Regions from separate parts of the Serpentinicella alkaliphila genome, predicted to be linked through region 3. Evidence: a T-box and tRNA genes for the amino acid it is inferred to sense, from the RefSeq annotation. Region 3 holds a T-box; the other regions hold tRNA genes.
The links. The T-box of region 3 lies ahead of serS (serine--tRNA ligase). A T-box ahead of a tRNA ligase gene usually reads a tRNA of that ligase, here a tRNA-Ser.

Region 1 (5,954 bases), 280 kb from region 3:
AGTTCCCCTGGTATCCCCTCTACTAGCTATTTATTCACTAGCAGATACTTGAATATTACTTCAAGTGGGTTTCCCCATTCGGACATCTACGGATCTTTGCCTGCTTGCGGCTCCCGTAGCTTTTCATGACTTACCACGTCCTTCTTCGGCTCCTTAGTGCCAAGTCATCCTCCCTTTGCCCTTACTAGCTTGACCTTTAAAAGATGCTTGTAAATTTCTTTACTTAACTTTATTTCTCACTTTGCAGTTTTCAAAGAACACTTGTTCTTCCTGCCTTTTGGCCGGAATACTATATTACCATCTTTTTATCTTCATGTCAATTGGTACTTGATGGCATTTGTTTGTGGTGGAGACGAGGAGAGTCGAACTCCTGACCCCCTGCTTGCAAGGCAGGTGCTCTCCCAACTGAGCTACGCCCCCATGTTACAACTTCCCAAATTTTAATTTGGTGTAGTTTGTAATACTCAGCATTAGCTGAGCTTCATATTAAATTACTTCTTTTTGAAAAACCTTCATCGAAGGTCTCTCAAAACTAAACAGTATAGAAGCTTTTCTCCTTAGAAAGGAGGTGATCCAGCCGCACCTTCCGATACGGCTACCTTGTTACGACTTCACCCCAGTCATCGACTTCACCTTCGACAGCTCTCTCCATTTCTGGTTAAGTAGCTGGCTTCGGGTGCTTCCGACTCCCATGGTGTGACGGGCGGTGTGTACAAGACCCGGGAACGCATTCACCGCGACATTCTGATTCGCGATTACTAGCAACTCCGGCTTCATGTGGGCGAGTTTGACCCACAATCCGAACTGGACCGACTTTATGGGATTTGCTTAAGATCACTCTCTTCTTGCCGCCCTTTGTATCGGCCATTGTAGCACGTGTGTAGCCCTGAACATAAGGGGCATGATGATTTGACGTCATCCCCACCTTCCTCCGAGTTATCCCCGGCAGTCTCTCTAGAGTGCCCACCCTAAGTGCTGGCAACTAAAGATAAGGGTTGCGCTCGTTGCGGGACTTAACCCAACATCTCACGACACGAGTGACGACAACCATGCACCACCTGTCACTTCAGTCTCCGAAGAGAAGGAACCGGTTAAGGTTCTGTCTAAAGGATGTCAAGTCCAGGTAAGGTTCTTCGCGTTGCTTCGAATTAAACCACATGCTCCGTCGCTTGTGCGGGTCCCCGTCAATTCCTTTGAGTTTCACTCTTGCGAGCGTACTCCCCAGGCGGAGTGCTTAATGCGTTAGCTCCGGCACTGAAGGTCTCCCTCCAACACCTAGCACTCATCGTTTACGGCGTGGACTACCAGGGTATCTAATCCTGTTTGCTCCCCACGCTTTCGTGCCTCAGCGTCAGTTACAGTCCAGAGAGTCGCCTTCGCCACTGGTGTTCCTCCTAATATCTACGCATTTCACCGCTACACTAGGAATTCCACTCTCCTCTCCTGCACTCAAGCCAAACAGTTTCAAAGGCTTACTACGGTTGAGCCGTAGCCTTTCACCCTGACTTGTTTGGCCGCCTACGCACCCTTTACGCCCAGTGATTCCGGATAACGCTTGCCCCCTACGTATTACCGCGGCTGGCGGCACGTAGTTAGCCGGGGCTTCCTCCTAAGGCATCGTCATTATCTTCCCTTAGGACAGAGCTTTACGACCCGAAGGCCTTCTTCGCTCACGCGGCGTTGCCGCATCAGGGTTTCCCCCATTGTGCAATATTCCCCACTCCGCCTCCCGTAGGAGTCTGGACCGTGTCTCAGTTCCAGTGTGGCCGGTCACCCTCTCAGGTCGGCTACTGATCATCGTCTTGGTAAGCCATTACCTTACCAACTAACTAATCAGACGCGGGCCCATCCTATGCCGAAGTTCTTTGACCATTTAGAGATGCCCCTAATCGGCTTTATGCGGTATTAGCACTGGTTTCCCAATGTTATCCCCCTGCATAGGGTAGGTTGCCCACGCGTTACTCACCCGTCCGCCGCTAGGATTTGGAAGCAAGCTTCCTCCTCCTCGCTCGACTTGCATGTGTTAGGCACGCCGCCAGCGTTCATCCTGAGCCAGGATCAAACTCTTAATTAAAAATTTCTGGGTTGCATCTTTTTGATGCTTTTTTTCTTGCTGGCTTTCTATACTGTTTAGTTTTCAAAGACCTTTTTTTATCTATCGCTTTTAGCGACTTTTATATATTATCATGTTTTATCGTTTATGTCAATGTGTATTGTTAATCCTTTTATTTACATTTTCTTATCTATACCCTATAGCCCTTCACCAGAGCCAGAATTATATAGTACCATGTTTATCTAATCATGTCAATTATATAAATTTTGGTAATATATTTAATTCTTTAATGGTGCCCAGAGGCGGAATCGAACCACCGACACGGAGATTTTCAGTCTCCTGCTCTACCGACTGAGCTATCTGGGCATTTTATCGCAGTTTCGTATTTCAAATTTACTTACTCCCTTTGGTCATATAAATTTGATACTCATTGCGTTTGGCCTACCTCAATTTACATGATAAATCTGGTTAGGTCCTAATGGTGGGCTCAAGTGGACTCGAACCACCGACCTCACGCTTATCAGGCGTGCGCTCTAACCACCTGAGCTATGAGCCCTTACTTCACTACTGGTCCGGGTGGAGAGATTCGAACTCCCGACCCCATGGTCCCAAACCATGTGCGCTACCAAACTGCGCTACACCCGGATATTTATATTAATGGCGGAGAAGGCGGGATTCGAACCCGCGCGCCGCTTACACGACCTAACGGTTTAGCAAACCGTCCTCTTCAGCCTACTTGAGTACTTCTCCTTATTTAAAAATGGCGTGCCCACAGGGATTCGAACCCCGGACACACTGCTTAGAAGGCCGTTGCTCTATCCAGCTGAGCTATGGGCACATTTTTATTTTTATGGAGCGGGTGAAGGGAATCGAACCCTCGCGGTCAGCTTGGAAGGCTGAAGTTCTACCACTGAACTACACCCGCATATATGGAGCTGGCGATAGGAATCGAACCTACAACCTGCTGATTACAAGTCAGCTGCTCTACCGTTGAGCCACGCCAGCGTGTTTAATATTACTTCTTTTGTTTTTTTAATGGCGACCCGGAAGGGGCTCGAACCCTCGACCTCCAGCGTGACAGGCTGGCATTCTAACCAAACTGAACTACCGGGCCATTTATGGTAGCGGCAACAGGAGTCGAACCTGTGACCTTTCGGGTATGAACCGAACGCTCTAGCCAGCTGAGCTATGCCGCCATATTTTTGGTGAAAAAATCCCCTACAAAAGGTAGAGGACTTATTCATATTTAAAACCGCAACGACCTACTCTCCCAGGCGGCTGCCCGCCAAGTACCATCGGCGCTGAAGGGCTTAACTTCTGTGTTCGGTATGGGAACAGGTGTGACCCCTTCGCTATTGTCACGATTTATTGAGAGTGTTCTCTCAAAACTACAAGTGAGATTTTAAAGCTTTCATCTTTTTTGGTCAAGCCCTCGACCTATTAGTATCGGTCAGCTTAATGCATTACTGCACTTACACCTCCGACCTATCTACCAGATAGTCTCTCTGGGGTCTTACCCCTTTCGGGTGGGAAATCTTATCTTGAGGGGGCTTCGTGCTTAGATGCCTTCAGCACTTATCCCTTCCGTACTTAGCTACCCAGCTGTGCTCCTGGCGGAACAACTGGTGCACCAGCGGTACGTCCATCCCGGTCCTCTCGTACTAAGGACAGCTCCTCTCAAATTTCCTGCGCCCGCGACGGATAGGGACCGAACTGTCTCACGACGTTCTGAACCCGGCTCGCGTACCACTTTAATGGGCGAACGGCCCAACCCTTGGGACCTACTTGACCCCAGGATGTGATGAGCCGACATCGAGGTCCAAACCTCCCCGTCGATGTGGACTCTTGGGGGAGATAAGCCTGTTATCCCCGGGGTAGCTTTTATCCGTTGAGCGATGGCCCTTCCACTCGGTGCCGGATCACTAAGTCCGACTTTCGTCCTTGCTCGACCTGTTTGTCTCGCAATCAAGCTCCCTTCTGCCTTTACACTCTTCGCACGATTTCCGACCGTCTTGAGGGGAACCTTTGAGCGCCTCCGTTACTCTTTAGGAGGCGACCGCCCCAGTCAAACTGCCCACCTGACAGTGTCCCAAAACCAGATCATGGCTCATGGTTAGAACTTCAATAATACAAGAGTGGTATCCCAACGTCGACTCCTCCAAGACTGGCGTCCTAGTATCTTAGTCTCCCACCTATTCTGTACATGTAGTATCAAAATCCAATGTCAAGTTGCAGTAAAGCTCCACGGGGTCTTTCCGTCCTGTCGCGGGTAACCAAAGCATCTTCACTGGTATTACAATTTTCACCGGGTGCATTGTTGAGACTGGCGTCCAAATCGTTACGCCTTTCGTGCGGGTCGGAACTTACCCGACAAGGAATTTCGCTACCTTAGGACCGTTATAGTTACGGCCGCCGTTTACTGGGGCTTAAGTTCTGTGCTTCGAGCTTAACCCTAACACTTCCCCTTAACCTTCCAAAGACCGGGCAGGCGTCGGCCCTATACGTCGTCTTTCGACTTAGCAGAGACCTATGTTTTTGCTAAACAGTCGCTTGGACCTATTCTCTGCGGCCGGGTTATGCTTACGGCGCGAAGCCTTCACACATCCCTTAAGACCCCTTCTCCCGAAGTTACGGGGTCATTTTGCCGAGTTCCTTAACAATGCTTCTCCCGTTCGTCTTAGGATTCTCTCCTCGCCTACCTGTGTCGGTTTGCGGTACGGGCACCTTAAATCTCGATAGAGGCTTTTCTCGACAGTTTGGATTCAGTCACTTCGCTACTTATTTTTCGCTCCCCATCACATCTCGGGATCTATGAAAAAGCGGATTTGCCTGCCTTTTCTCCCTACCTGCTTAGACGCACTCAACCAACGGTGCGCTTGACCTATCCTCCTGTGTCCCCCCTTCTCTCAAACGATTCTTGGTGGTACAGGAATTTCAACCTGTTGTCCATCACCTACGCCACTTGGCCTCGGCTTAGGTCCGACTTACCCTGAGCGGACGAACCTTCCTCAGGAAACCTTAGGCTTTCGACGGGCAGGATTCTCACCTGCCTCTCGCTACTCATGCCAACATTCTCACTTCTATGCAGTCCACTACTCCTTCCGGTATAGCTTCTACCCACATAGAACGCTCGCCTACCATGTATTTCTACATCCATAGCTTCGGTGATACGTTTGAGCCCCGGACATTTTCGGCGCAGGATCACTCGACCAGTGAGCTATTACGCACTCTTTAAATGTATGGTGCTTCTAAGCCAACATCCTGGTTGTCTATGCAATCCCACATCCTTTTCCACTTAACGTATACTTTGGGACCTTAGCGATGGTCTGGGCTCTTTCCCTCTTGACCACGGATCTTATCACTCGTAGTCTGACTCCCGATCTTAAGTTTACGGCATTCGGAGTTTGATAGACTTTGGTAACCGGTGAAGGCCTAGGTCATTCAGTGCTCTACCTCCGTAACTCATTTAATCGAGGCTAGCCCTAAAGCTATTTCGGCGAGAACCGGCTATCTCCGAGCTCGATTGGAATTTCACCTCTACCCACAGGTCATCCAGTGACTTTTCAACGTCAATTGGTTCGGACCTCCACGAAATTTTACTTCCGCTTCATCCTGCCCATGGGTAGGTCGCTCGGTTTCGGGTCTATGACATGCAACTTTCGCCCTATTAAGACTCGCTTTCGCTTCGGCTCCGGACCTTTAGTCCTTAACCTTGCTACATATCATAACTCGTTGGCCCGTTCTACAAAAAGTACGCGGTCACACTTTAACGTGCTCCCACGACTTGTAAGCAAAGGGTTTCAGGTTCTATTTCACTCCCCTCCCGGGGTTCTTTTCACCTTTCCCTCACGGTACTATGCGCTATCGGTCACCAGGTAGTATTTAGCCTTGGGGGTGGTCC
Region 2 (5,954 bases), 170 kb from region 3:
GGAGCTTTACTGCAACTTGACATTGGATTTTGATACTACATGTACAGAATAGGTGGGAGACTAAGATACTAGGACGCCAGTCTTGGAGGAGTCGACGTTGGGATACCACTCTTGTATTATTGAAGTTCTAACCATGAGCCATGATCTGGTTTTGGGACACTGTCAGGTGGGCAGTTTGACTGGGGCGGTCGCCTCCTAAAGAGTAACGGAGGCGCTCAAAGGTTCCTCAAAGACGGTCGGAAATCGTGCGAAGAGTGTAAAGGCAGAAGGGAGCTTGATTGCGAGACAAACAGGTCGAGCAAGGACGAAAGTCGGACTTAGTGATCCGGCACCGAGTGGAAGGGCCATCGCTCAACGGATAAAAGCTACCCCGGGGATAACAGGCTTATCTCCCCCAAGAGTCCACATCGACGGGGAGGTTTGGACCTCGATGTCGGCTCATCACATCCTGGGGTGAAGTAGGTCCCAAGGGTTGGGCCATTCGCCCATTAAAGTGGTACGCGAGTCGGGTTCAGAACGTCGTGAGACAGTTCGGTCCTATCCGTCGCGGGCGCAGGAAATTTGAGAGGAGTTTGTCCTTAGTACGAGAGGACCGGGATGGACGTACCGGTGCACCAGTTGTTCCGCCAGGAGCACACTGGGTAGCTAAGTACGGAAGGGATAAGTCTTTGAAGGCATCTAAGCACGAAGCCCCCTCAAGATAAGATTTCCCACCCGAAAGGGGTAAGACCCCAGAGAGACTATCTGGTAGATAGGTCGGAGGTGTAAGTGCAGTAATGCATTAAGCTGACCGATACTAATAGGTCGAGGGCTTGACCAAAAAAGATGAAAGCTTTAAAATCTCACTTGTAGTTTTGAGAGAACACTCTCAATAAATCGTGACAATAGCGAAGGGGTCACACCTGTTCCCATACCGAACACAGAAGTTAAGCCCTTCAGCGCCGATGGTACTTGGCGGGCAGCCGCCTGGGAGAGTAGGTCGTTGCGGTTTAGATGTTCCAAAGTAGCTCAATGGTGGAGCAACCGGCTGTTAACCGGTAGGTTGGAGGTTCGAGCCCTCTCTTTGGAGCCATTTATATGCCGAGGTGGCGGAACTGGCAGACGCACAGGACTTAAAATCCTGCGGTCCTTCAAGATCGTACCGGTTCGATTCCGGTCCTCGGCACCAGTTTTAAATATGAAACTCGGCTATAGTATTACACTCACACTAAATCGGAGATTTAGGTGATTGCAATATCGCGGGGTGGAGCAGTTGGCAGCTCGTCGGGCTCATAACCCGAAGGTCGTAGGTTCAAGTCCTGCCCCCGCAACCATAAACTAGGCCCCTTGGTCAAGCGGTCAAGACACCGCCCTTTCACGGCGGTAACAGGGGTTCGATTCCCCTAGGGGTCACCAAATATGGGCGCATAGCTCAGCTGGGAGAGCACCTGCCTTACAAGCAGGGGGTCACAGGTTCAAGTCCTGTTGCGCCCACCATATTTTAAACAAGTGGTCCGGTAGTTCAGTTGGTTAGAATGCCAGCCTGTCACGCTGGAGGTCGAGGGTTCGAGCCCCTTCCGGATCGCCATTTTAAAACTAAATTAGAAAATATATTAATGCTGGCGTGGCTCAACGGTAGAGCAGCTGACTTGTAATCAGCAGGTTGTAGGTTCGATTCCTATCGCCAGCTCCATATATGCGGGTGTAGTTCAGTGGTAGAACTTCAGCCTTCCAAGCTGACCGCGAGGGTTCGATTCCCTTCACCCGCTCCAATAATATATACATGTGCCCATAGCTCAGCTGGATAGAGCAACGGCCTTCTAAGCCGTGTGTCCGGGGTTCGAATCCCTGTGGGCACGCCATGTTATAAATTTCAATGTTGGGATATAGCCAAGTCGGTAAGGCAACGGACTTTGACTCCGTCATTCTCAGGTTCGAGTCCTGATATCCCAGCCATATAAGTGATCCATTAGCTCAGTCGGTAGAGCACCTGACTTTTAATCAGGGTGTCCCGCGTTCGAGTCGCGGATGGATCACCATTTAGGAGAGGTGTCCGAGCGGTTTAAGGAGCTGGTCTTGAAAACCAGTGACTCCGAAAGGGGCCGTGGGTTCGAATCCCACCCTCTCCGCCAATAATGGAGAAGTACTCAAGTAGGCTGAAGAGGACGGTTTGCTAAACCGTTAGGTCGTGTATGCGGCGCGCGGGTTCGAATCCCGCCTTCTCCGCCATTATTATCCGGGTGTAGCGCAGTTTGGTAGCGCACATGGTTTGGGACCATGGGGTCGGGAGTTCGAATCTCTCCACCCGGACCATTTTTTAGTGAGGGCCTTTAGCTCAGTTGGTCAGAGCATCCGGCTCATAACCGGCAGGTCCGGGGTTCGAGTCCCTGAAGGCCCACCATATAACTTCATTATTTAATGGTATATATATGCCCAGATAGCTCAGTCGGTAGAGCAGGAGACTGAAAATCTCCGTGTCGGTGGTTCGATTCCGCCTCTGGGCACCATTTATTGCAAATAATTATTTCAAATTATTACCAAGCAATAAGAATTGACATAAGAAATCAAAAATGATATATTAGATAAGTCGCCAAAAGCGGCAGATAAAAAAGGTCTTTGAAAACTAAACAGTATAGAAAGCCAGCAAGAAAAAAAGCATCAAAAAGATGCAACCCAGAAATTTTTAATTAAGAGTTTGATCCTGGCTCAGGATGAACGCTGGCGGCGTGCCTAACACATGCAAGTCGAGCGAGGAGGAGGAAGCTTGCTTCCAAATCCTAGCGGCGGACGGGTGAGTAACGCGTGGGCAACCTACCCTATGCAGGGGGATAACATTGGGAAACCAGTGCTAATACCGCATAAAGCCGATTAGGGGCATCCCTAAATGGTCAAAGAACTTCGGCATAGGATGGGCCCGCGTCTGATTAGTTAGTTGGTAAGGTAATGGCTTACCAAGACGATGATCAGTAGCCGACCTGAGAGGGTGACCGGCCACACTGGAACTGAGACACGGTCCAGACTCCTACGGGAGGCAGCAGTGGGGAATATTGCACAATGGGGGAAACCCTGATGCAGCAACGCCGCGTGAGCGAAGAAGGCCTTCGGGTCGTAAAGCTCTGTCCTAAGGGAAGATAATGACGGTACCTTAGGAGGAAGCCCCGGCTAACTACGTGCCAGCAGCCGCGGTAATACGTAGGGGGCAAGCGTTATCCGGAATCACTGGGCGTAAAGGGTGCGTAGGCGGCCAAACAAGTCAGGGGTGAAAGGCTACGGCTCAACCGTAGTAAGCCTTTGAAACTGTTTGGCTTGAGTGCAGGAGAGGAGAGTGGAATTCCTAGTGTAGCGGTGAAATGCGTAGATATTAGGAGGAACACCAGTGGCGAAGGCGACTCTCTGGACTGTAACTGACGCTGAGGCACGAAAGCGTGGGGAGCAAACAGGATTAGATACCCTGGTAGTCCACGCCGTAAACGATGAGTGCTAGGTGTTGGAGGGAGACCTTCAGTGCCGGAGCTAACGCATTAAGCACTCCGCCTGGGGAGTACGCTCGCAAGAGTGAAACTCAAAGGAATTGACGGGGACCCGCACAAGCAGCGGAGCATGTGGTTTAATTCGAAGCAACGCGAAGAACCTTACCTGGACTTGACATCCTTTAGACAGAACCTTAACCGGTTCCTTCTCTTCGGAGACTGAAGTGACAGGTGGTGCATGGTTGTCGTCAGCTCGTGTCGTGAGATGTTGGGTTAAGTCCCGCAACGAGCGCAACCCTTATCTTTAGTTGCCAGCACTTAGGGTGGGCACTCTAGAGAGACTGCCGGGGATAACTCGGAGGAAGGTGGGGATGACGTCAAATCATCATGCCCCTTATGTTCAGGGCTACACACGTGCTACAATGGCCGATACAAAGGGCAGCAAGAGAGTGATCTTAAGCAAATCCCATAAAGTCGGTCCCAGTTCGGATTGTGGGCTGAAACTCGCCCACATGAAGCTGGAGTTGCTAGTAATCGCGAATCAGAATGTCGCGGTGAATGCGTTCCCGGGTCTTGTACACACCGCCCGTCACACCATGGGAGTCGGAAGCACCCGAAGCCAGCTACTTAACCAGAAATGGAGAGAGCTGTCGAAGGTGAAGTCGATGACTGGGGTGAAGTCGTAACAAGGTAGCCGTATCGGAAGGTGCGGCTGGATCACCTCCTTTCTAAGGAGAAAAGCTTCTATACTGTTTAGTTTTGAGAGACTTTGTCTTTCAATAACAAAAGATAAAAATTGGGCTCATAGCTCAGGTGGTTAGAGCGCACGCCTGATAAGCGTGAGGTCGGTGGTTCGAGTCCACTTGAGCCCACCAAACAAATGCCATCAAGTACCAATTGACATGAAGATAAAAAGATGGTAATATAGTATTCCGGCCAAAAGGCAGGAAGAACAAGTGTTCTTTGAAAACTGCAAAGTGAGAAATAAAGTTAAGTAAAGAAATTTACAAGCATCTTTTAAAGGTCAAGCTAGTAAGGGCAAAGGGAGGATGACTTGGCACCAGGAGCCGAAGAAGGACGTGGTAAGTCATGAAAAGCTACGGGAGCCGCAAGCAGGCAAAGATCCGTAGATGTCCGAATGGGGTCCCACTTGAAGTAATATTCAAGTATCTGCTAGTGAATAAATAGCTAGTAGAGGGGATACCAGGGGAACTGAAACATCTAAGTACCCTGAGGAGTAGAAAGAAAAATCGATTCCCTAAGTAGTGGCGAGCGAAAAGGGATAAGCCCAAACCGAAAGTTTACTTTCGGGGTTGAGGACATAGCAAAAAAGGAGAGGTATCGTAGTAGAAGATGACTGGAAAGTCAGGCCAAAGAGGGTAAAAGCCCCGTATACGAAACGAGAAGACTCTAAGCTATGATCCAGAGTACCACGGGACACGTGAAACCCTGTGGGAAGCAGGGGGACCACCCCCAAGGCTAAATACTACCTGGTGACCGATAGCGCATAGTACCGTGAGGGAAAGGTGAAAAGAACCCCGGGGGGAGTGAAATAGAACCTGAAACCCTTTGCTTACAAGTGTGGGAGCACGTTAAAGTGTGACCGCGTACTTTTTGTAGAACGGGCCAACGAGTTATGATATGTAGCAAGGTTAAGGACTAAAGGTCCGGAGCCGAAGCGAAAGCGAGTCTTAATAGGGCGAAAGTTGCATGTCATAGACCCGAAACCGAGCGACCTACCCATGGGCAGGATGAAGCGGAAGTAAAATTTCGTGGAGGTCCGAACCAATTGACGTTGAAAAGTCACTGGATGACCTGTGGGTAGAGGTGAAATTCCAATCGAGCTCGGAGATAGCTGGTTCTCGCCGAAATAGCTTTAGGGCTAGCCTCGATTAAATGAGTTACGGAGGTAGAGCACTGAATGACCCAGGCCTTCACCGGTTACCAAAGTCTATCAAACTCCGAATGCCGTAAACTTAAGATCGGGAGTCAGACTACGAGTGATAAGATCCGTGGTCAAGAGGGAAAGAGCCCAGACCATCAGCTAAGGTCCCAAAGTATACGTTAAGTGGAAAAGGATGTGGGATTGCATAGACAACCAGGATGTTGGCTTAGAAGCGACCATACATTTAAAGAGTGCGTAATAGCTCACTGGTCGAGTGATCCTGCGCCGAAAATGTCCGGGGCTCAAACGTATCACCGAAGCTATGGATGTAGAAATACATGGTAGGCGAGCGTTCTATGTGGGTAGAAGCTATACCGGAAGGAGTAGTGGACTGCATAGAAGTGAGAATGTTGGCATGAGTAGCGAGAGGCAGGTGAGAATCCTGCCCGTCGAAAGCCTAAGGTTTCCTGAGGAAGGTTCGTCCGCTCAGGGTAAGTCGGGACCTAAGCCGAGGCCAAGTGGCGTAGGTGATGGACAACAGGTTGAAATTCCTGTACCACCAAGAATCGTTTGAGAGAAGGGGGGACACAGGAGGATAGGTCAAGCGCACCGTTGGTTGA
Region 3 (5,954 bases):
CTCTCAGTTCTCTGAAAAAGCTTTTCATTAAAGCAGAGCATTCTTCTTCCAAAACACCTTTTATAACATGAGATTGATGATTTAGCTCATTCATCTGTAGCAAATTTAGAATCGACCCTCCAGCGCCAGCCTTAGGATCCATTGCACCATAAACTACTTTATCAATCCTACTTTGTATAATTGCCCCTGCACACATAGGACAGGGTTCTATTGTAACATATAAAGCACAGCCTGTCAATCTCCATCCTGAAATAGCTTCACAAGCCTGTTTTATTGCAATTAGCTCTGCATGGGCTAATGCATCGCCGTTTTTTTCCCTTAAATTATATCCACTTCCAATTACTACATCATCTTTTACAATAATGGCTCCAATAGGCACTTCTCCTATATTATAGGCCTTACGTGCTTGATCTAAAGCCAACTGCATATATTTTTCCTCCACCGGAACCTCCAAATAATTATGCACTAAGAAGACCAATCCTTCTAGTACAGGTATAGGAAACTATAATTATCTGTAATTTCATAAATTGTTTTTCTAGTTACAAATGATAGTGTAACATGATTTATATAAAAAATCAATTTCTATATTTTGATAAAAATGCCTAAGCTTATCATTTCAATTTAACCTAGTAATTATTCAGTAATATATAAATATATTAGAGAAAGCAGACAATACTTTTGCCTGCTTTCCTTAAATATCTTTATTTTATTATATCTTTACCGTTTAAATAACCTCTTAAGGCCTCAGGTATTACTACTGTCCCATCCTCTTGTTGATAGTTTTCCAAAATTGCAGCCAAGGTTCTTCCAACCGCTAAACCAGATCCATTAAGGGTATGTACAAACTCAACCTTTCCTTTTTCTTCAGGTCTAAATCTAATATTCGCTCTTCTTGCTTGGAAATCTTCAAAATTACTACAAGAAGATATTTCCACATATTTGTTGTAACTTGGCATCCAAACTTCAATATCATATTTAAAGGCTGCAGTAAAACCTAAATCCCCAGTACAGATTTTTACCACTCTATATGGTAGTTTTAGTAGTTGTAATACTTTTTCCGCATTATTTGTTAGCCTTTCTAATTCTTCGTATGAATCTTCTGGCTTAGTAAATTTAACTAACTCAACCTTATTAAATTGATGTTGTCTAATCAAACCTCTCGTGTCTCTACCAGCAGACCCTGCTTCTGATCTAAAACATGGAGTATATGCTACATACTGTAATGGTAATATACTAGAGTCTAATATTTCTTCTCTATGCAAATTTGTAACCGGCACTTCAGCAGTTGGAATTAAAAAGAAGTCTCTTTGAGCCACTTTGAAGGCATCCTCTTCAAACTTAGGTAATTGGCCCGTACCCGTCATACTATCTCTGTTAACCATGAAAGGCGGTAATATTTCTAAATAACCATGCTCCTCTGTATGTAAGTCTAGCATAAAGTTTATTAACGCTCTTTCAAGCTTCGCCCCTAAACCTTTATATACTGTAAACCTAGAACCAGTCACCTTTGCTGCCGATTCAAAGTCCAACACACCCAAATCCTGTCCAATATCCCAATGGGCCTTTAACTCAAAATCAAATTTTCTCGGCTCTCCCCATTTTCTAACCTCTTCATTATCGTCGTCAGTCTCACCTTGTGGAACTTCCGGATTCGGCACATTAGGTATTCTAAGAAGTGCATAATTTAATTTTTCTTCAACCTCTTTTACTTCACTATCTAGTTTTTTAATATCATTAGATAGCTCTTTCATCTTATCCATTATTTCAGTAGTATCTTTACCCTCTTTTTTCAACCTTGGTATATCTTTAGATACGACATTTTGTTCACTTTTCATTTGCTCAACTTGTTGTAATATTTTTCTTCTTTGTTCATCTAACTCTACCACATAATCTAAATTAAAATCCTGTTCTCCCCTTCTTGCCATAGCTAATTTGATATTATCTAAATCCTGTCTAATTCTTTTAATATCCAACATATTATATCCTCCCTCATATATATGTATAAACAAAAAACTTCCCATCCCTAACAAAGGGACGGAAAGTAAAATTCCGCGATACCACCCTAATTGATTTGCCTAAACAAATCCTCTCAATGCACGTAACGGATGCAACCGATTTTGCTAATGTTAATTAGCAAAACAACTCCGAGATGGATTCAACAGTCAACAATACCGGTTTTCACCTACCACCGACTCTCTAAAAAAGCCTTCTGTTTACTAGTTCTCTTCTTCGCTTTAAACCTTATTTCGAGAAGTATTTTACCATAGTTTACTTTTGCTTTCAATATTAATTTGTAATAATTAAGCTTAATGCTTATATTTTACATCTATTATTATCTTTTTTCTGTTTTTTATTCTTTTTTGTATATGTAATCATTATATGGTAATAATTTAAATAATTAAAAAACAGGGGGTATACTAATGAAGGAAATAGATATCTTAGGCCAGTTAAGTGATTTAAAAAATATCGATTATAGAAATACACTTGCCATCGCCACACTTATAGAACTATTGGTTGAAAAAGGAATTATAACAAGACAAGAATTCGCAAAAAAAGCTCAGCATTTAGATCACATGTCCTTAGAGGAATTAAAGAACGTTAAAACTTCCAATAAAGTAATGAATATATAAAAGCAAACCTTATTAGATAGCTATGGCTATCCAATAAGGTTTTTATATTATTATTATTCACTTAGTCTTTTTAGTTGTTCTAATAACCTTTCTAACTCATTTATATGTCTACCATATTCAGCCCAATTCCCCTGTCTTGACGCTCCGTTAGCTTTTTCGAAAGCATCATTTGCCCTGGTAATTAGTGAAGCTAAGGTATCTATGTCAAACTCTTCTCCCAATTCATTATCAGTCCTAGGACTTTCATCTATTCTAGTTGATTCACCAAATATTCTATTTAATGCTAATGTTAGAGAATCTTCCATAACAATTTCATCACCGAAAGCAACAATGACCTTCCTCATTTCTGGAGGGCTATTTGTATTAGCAGCCTTTATATACAGTGGCTCTACATATAAAATTGAATTTTCGATAGGTATAACTAGCAAATTACCCCTAATAACTGTAGAGCCCCCTTCACCCCATAGGGTTAGTTGAGGGGATATAACTGGATCCTGATCAATTCTAGCTTCAATTTGCATTGGTCCATATATATTTCTGTCCTTTGGTAATCTGTATAAAATTAACTCGCCATAGTTTTCCATATCATTTCTAGCCATTAATAGGGCAGTCATATTATTTAATTTATTTGGTGTATATGGTATTGATAAAACAAACTCTTCTCTTTCCTTCCCAGGGAGCTTGAATATCATATATTGAGATTCAACATTTTGCTGAGCCCCGTAGTATTTTTCCTGAGGTATATTCCACAAATCCTCTTCAGTATAAAACACCGTAGGATTATTCATATGATATAGCTCATAAACCTTGGCTTGAATATCAAATAGGTCCTGCGGATACCTAATATGTTTTCTTAGACCCTCAGGCATTTGATCTAGATCTTTAAATAGATTAGGAAAAACACCCTTATAGGTTAAAACTACAGGATCCCTATAATCAGAAATATAATAGTCTACATCACCGTTATATGCATCAACTACAACTTTTACTGAATTTCTAATATAGTTTTTATTTTGTGATAAATATGGCTTAGAGTAAGGATATCTTCCTTCGATTGTGTATGCATCCATAATCCAAAACAATCTTCCCTCATGTATTACTATATACGGGTCCTCATCATAGTATAAGAATGGCGCTATTTTTCTAACACGTTCAGTTATATTTCTATGGTAAACAATTCTACTTTCACTCGTAATACTAGTAGATAAAAATAGCTTTGTACTCCTATGCCTTAATGCATATAGTAGTCTATTAATACCACCTAGCGAGACCCCTGCTGTGCCTTCATATAGGGTTTCAGCATTATCTTCTCCTAGAGGATAATCGAATTCCTTTTCTTTTGTATTTACAACAATATAATGATTTGTTAATTCACCAAAATATACTTCGGGTCTAGCCACATTTATATCTGAAGTACTAACTGGCGGAATATTTCTAATCAAAAGTTCTGGCTGACCTTGAGCAGTTACTTGATTAACCGGAGATAAAGCAACCCCATACCCGTGAGTATATTTTAAATGATAATTAATCCAGGTTTTCGCATTCTCACTAACGTGATTTATATCAAGCTCTCTTGGAGCTAAAAAAACCTGTGTGTATTTGCCATTTACTGTATATCTGTCAATATCAACATCTAAAAATCTATAATAAGGTCTTATAGCTTGTAATTGGTTATATGATTCAATTGTTGGCCTATAATCATTAATTCTAATATTTCTAATTGTTTCATTATTATTATTAATGTCATCAATATTTAGATTTTCGTTAACATCATAATCCTTGATCGTAATATTATCTAACCCATATGCTTTTTGTGTAAAACGTATATTGTTTTCAATAAATGGACGTTCTCTTTGCAACACGTTAGGGTCAACTACAAAGCTTTGAACCGCCGTTGACACCACTCCACCTAGTATGCCTATTAAAACAAAACTAATCGGCGCTAATAAAGCAAGTTTATATTTTCTTTTTTTGTATGCTATAGGTATAATGATCGCACCTAGTCCAGCCACACCCATACTCAGCCTATAAAATAACAGCCCTACTTTTACATCTGTATATGATGCACCATAGACAGCCCCTCTAGTGGAATACAGTATGCTATATGCTCCAAAATAGTTTTTTATAGCTAATATTATAAAGAAAATAACAACTATTACAACAATCTGCTTAAGTCCTATGTCAGCAAAGTTTTTAAAAAACATTTCGTTCGAGCGAAGCATTGACTCATTCTCAAACATTGTAGGCTTTCTTATAATATACAAAATTACATGAAAGATTATTGTTACAAACAATATTGCAACTAATATACCTATTATTGTATTTAATAACTTTTCAAACAAAGGTAGCTTGAACATATAAAAGGATACATCTTTATTGAAAATCGGATCTGAAATATTAAAGCTTTGTGCATTAATAAATGTCAAAATATCAAGCCATAGACTTCCTGCTATAGCAGTACTTGTTATGTAACTTAAAAAAACCGAAGGTATTAATAAAATTCTATTTAGACTTTTCTCACTAATACTAGTATCATACAATTGAACTTTCTTATAATAGTTCTTCTTTATTAACTGTAAATATAAATAATAGAACACTAATGAAATAATAAAAAGTGGTATACCCAACTTGAACTGAGTAGTAATTTTCAATAGAAAAATCTGTTCATATGCTAGGTCCTTAAACCATTGATAGTCTGTAATAAACATTAGAATTTCAGAAAAGAATGCAATGGAGAATACTATACCTATAAAAAATATAACACCTATTAGCTTCTTCCTGCCCATAATCCATCAACCCCCTTATTAGTTTGCCAGAATATTATAATTCTGCATAATAAAACACCCAATAGTCCTTTTCATTATACTATTGAGTGTTACTTTTTACAAACTATTGATTCAGTTTTAAATCCCCATACTTAATCCACTGTTTTCTTCTCATCCACTCACTAATTAATAGTGTTATTATTGCTGGTAAAATAAAGTGTAATATTGCCATAAATATAAAGACTTCATTTGGTGAATTCCCATTTTCAGTTACCATTTTAGCGTATGTTCCAAATTGACCTACCAGACCACTAGTTCCCATTCCAGCACCCACTCTATTACTTTCCATTCCAAATACAGTTGTGGCTAAGGGACCAACTATTGCACTTGCTATAGTTGGGGGAATCCAGATTAGTGGGTTTTTAATAATGTTAGGAACTTGAATCATACTTGTTCCAAGACCCTGTGCAATTAAGCCCCCTACCCCATTTTCTCTGTATGATGATACTGCAAAACCAACCATTTGAGCTGCACAGCCTGCAACCGCAGCTCCAGCAGC

Region 1: it encodes a tRNA-Ser, which carries the amino acid that the T-box ahead of serS (serine--tRNA ligase) is inferred to sense. The anticodon was not compared.
Region 2: it encodes a tRNA-Ser, which carries the amino acid that the T-box ahead of serS (serine--tRNA ligase) is inferred to sense. The anticodon was not compared.

Annotation. Positions count from the first base shown of each region.
Region 1 is NZ_CP058648.1:927,739-933,692, forward strand. It holds rRNA gene HZR23_RS04655 (23S ribosomal RNA) at 1-195, opposite strand, end outside; tRNA gene HZR23_RS04660 (tRNA-Ala) at 345-420, opposite strand; rRNA gene HZR23_RS04665 (16S ribosomal RNA) at 562-2,074, opposite strand; tRNA gene HZR23_RS04670 (tRNA-Phe) at 2,344-2,419, opposite strand; tRNA gene HZR23_RS04675 (tRNA-Ile) at 2,533-2,609, opposite strand; tRNA gene HZR23_RS04680 (tRNA-Pro) at 2,622-2,698, opposite strand; tRNA gene HZR23_RS04685 (tRNA-Ser) at 2,712-2,803, opposite strand; tRNA gene HZR23_RS04690 (tRNA-Arg) at 2,815-2,891, opposite strand; tRNA gene HZR23_RS04695 (tRNA-Gly) at 2,905-2,978, opposite strand; tRNA gene HZR23_RS04700 (tRNA-Thr) at 2,984-3,058, opposite strand; tRNA gene HZR23_RS04705 (tRNA-Asp) at 3,090-3,167, opposite strand; tRNA gene HZR23_RS04710 (tRNA-Met) at 3,173-3,249, opposite strand; rRNA gene rrf (5S ribosomal RNA) at 3,303-3,419, opposite strand; rRNA gene HZR23_RS04720 (23S ribosomal RNA) at 3,474-5,954, opposite strand, start outside.
Region 2 is NZ_CP058648.1:1,372,741-1,378,694, forward strand. It holds rRNA gene HZR23_RS06975 (23S ribosomal RNA) at 1-820, shown strand, start outside; rRNA gene rrf (5S ribosomal RNA) at 875-991, shown strand; tRNA gene HZR23_RS06985 (tRNA-Asn) at 998-1,072, shown strand; tRNA gene HZR23_RS06990 (tRNA-Leu) at 1,080-1,168, shown strand; tRNA gene HZR23_RS06995 (tRNA-Met) at 1,238-1,313, shown strand; tRNA gene HZR23_RS07000 (tRNA-Glu) at 1,321-1,395, shown strand; tRNA gene HZR23_RS07005 (tRNA-Val) at 1,401-1,476, shown strand; tRNA gene HZR23_RS07010 (tRNA-Asp) at 1,491-1,567, shown strand; tRNA gene HZR23_RS07015 (tRNA-Thr) at 1,598-1,672, shown strand; tRNA gene HZR23_RS07020 (tRNA-Gly) at 1,678-1,751, shown strand; tRNA gene HZR23_RS07025 (tRNA-Arg) at 1,765-1,841, shown strand; tRNA gene HZR23_RS07030 (tRNA-Gln) at 1,860-1,935, shown strand; tRNA gene HZR23_RS07035 (tRNA-Lys) at 1,943-2,018, shown strand; tRNA gene HZR23_RS07040 (tRNA-Ser) at 2,023-2,111, shown strand; tRNA gene HZR23_RS07045 (tRNA-Ser) at 2,117-2,208, shown strand; tRNA gene HZR23_RS07050 (tRNA-Pro) at 2,216-2,292, shown strand; tRNA gene HZR23_RS07055 (tRNA-Ile) at 2,304-2,380, shown strand; tRNA gene HZR23_RS07060 (tRNA-Phe) at 2,411-2,486, shown strand; rRNA gene HZR23_RS07065 (16S ribosomal RNA) at 2,663-4,177, shown strand; tRNA gene HZR23_RS07070 (tRNA-Ile) at 4,248-4,324, shown strand; rRNA gene HZR23_RS07075 (23S ribosomal RNA) at 4,472-5,954, shown strand, end outside.
Region 3 is NZ_CP058648.1:1,203,559-1,209,512, reverse strand. It holds gene tadA (tRNA adenosine(34) deaminase TadA) at 1-427, opposite strand, end outside; gene serS (serine--tRNA ligase) at 702-1,976, opposite strand; T-box leader at 2,028-2,239, opposite strand; gene HZR23_RS06085 (hypothetical protein) at 2,421-2,630, shown strand; gene HZR23_RS06080 (UPF0182 family membrane protein) at 2,684-5,416, opposite strand; gene HZR23_RS06075 (PTS transporter subunit IIC) at 5,520-5,954, opposite strand, start outside.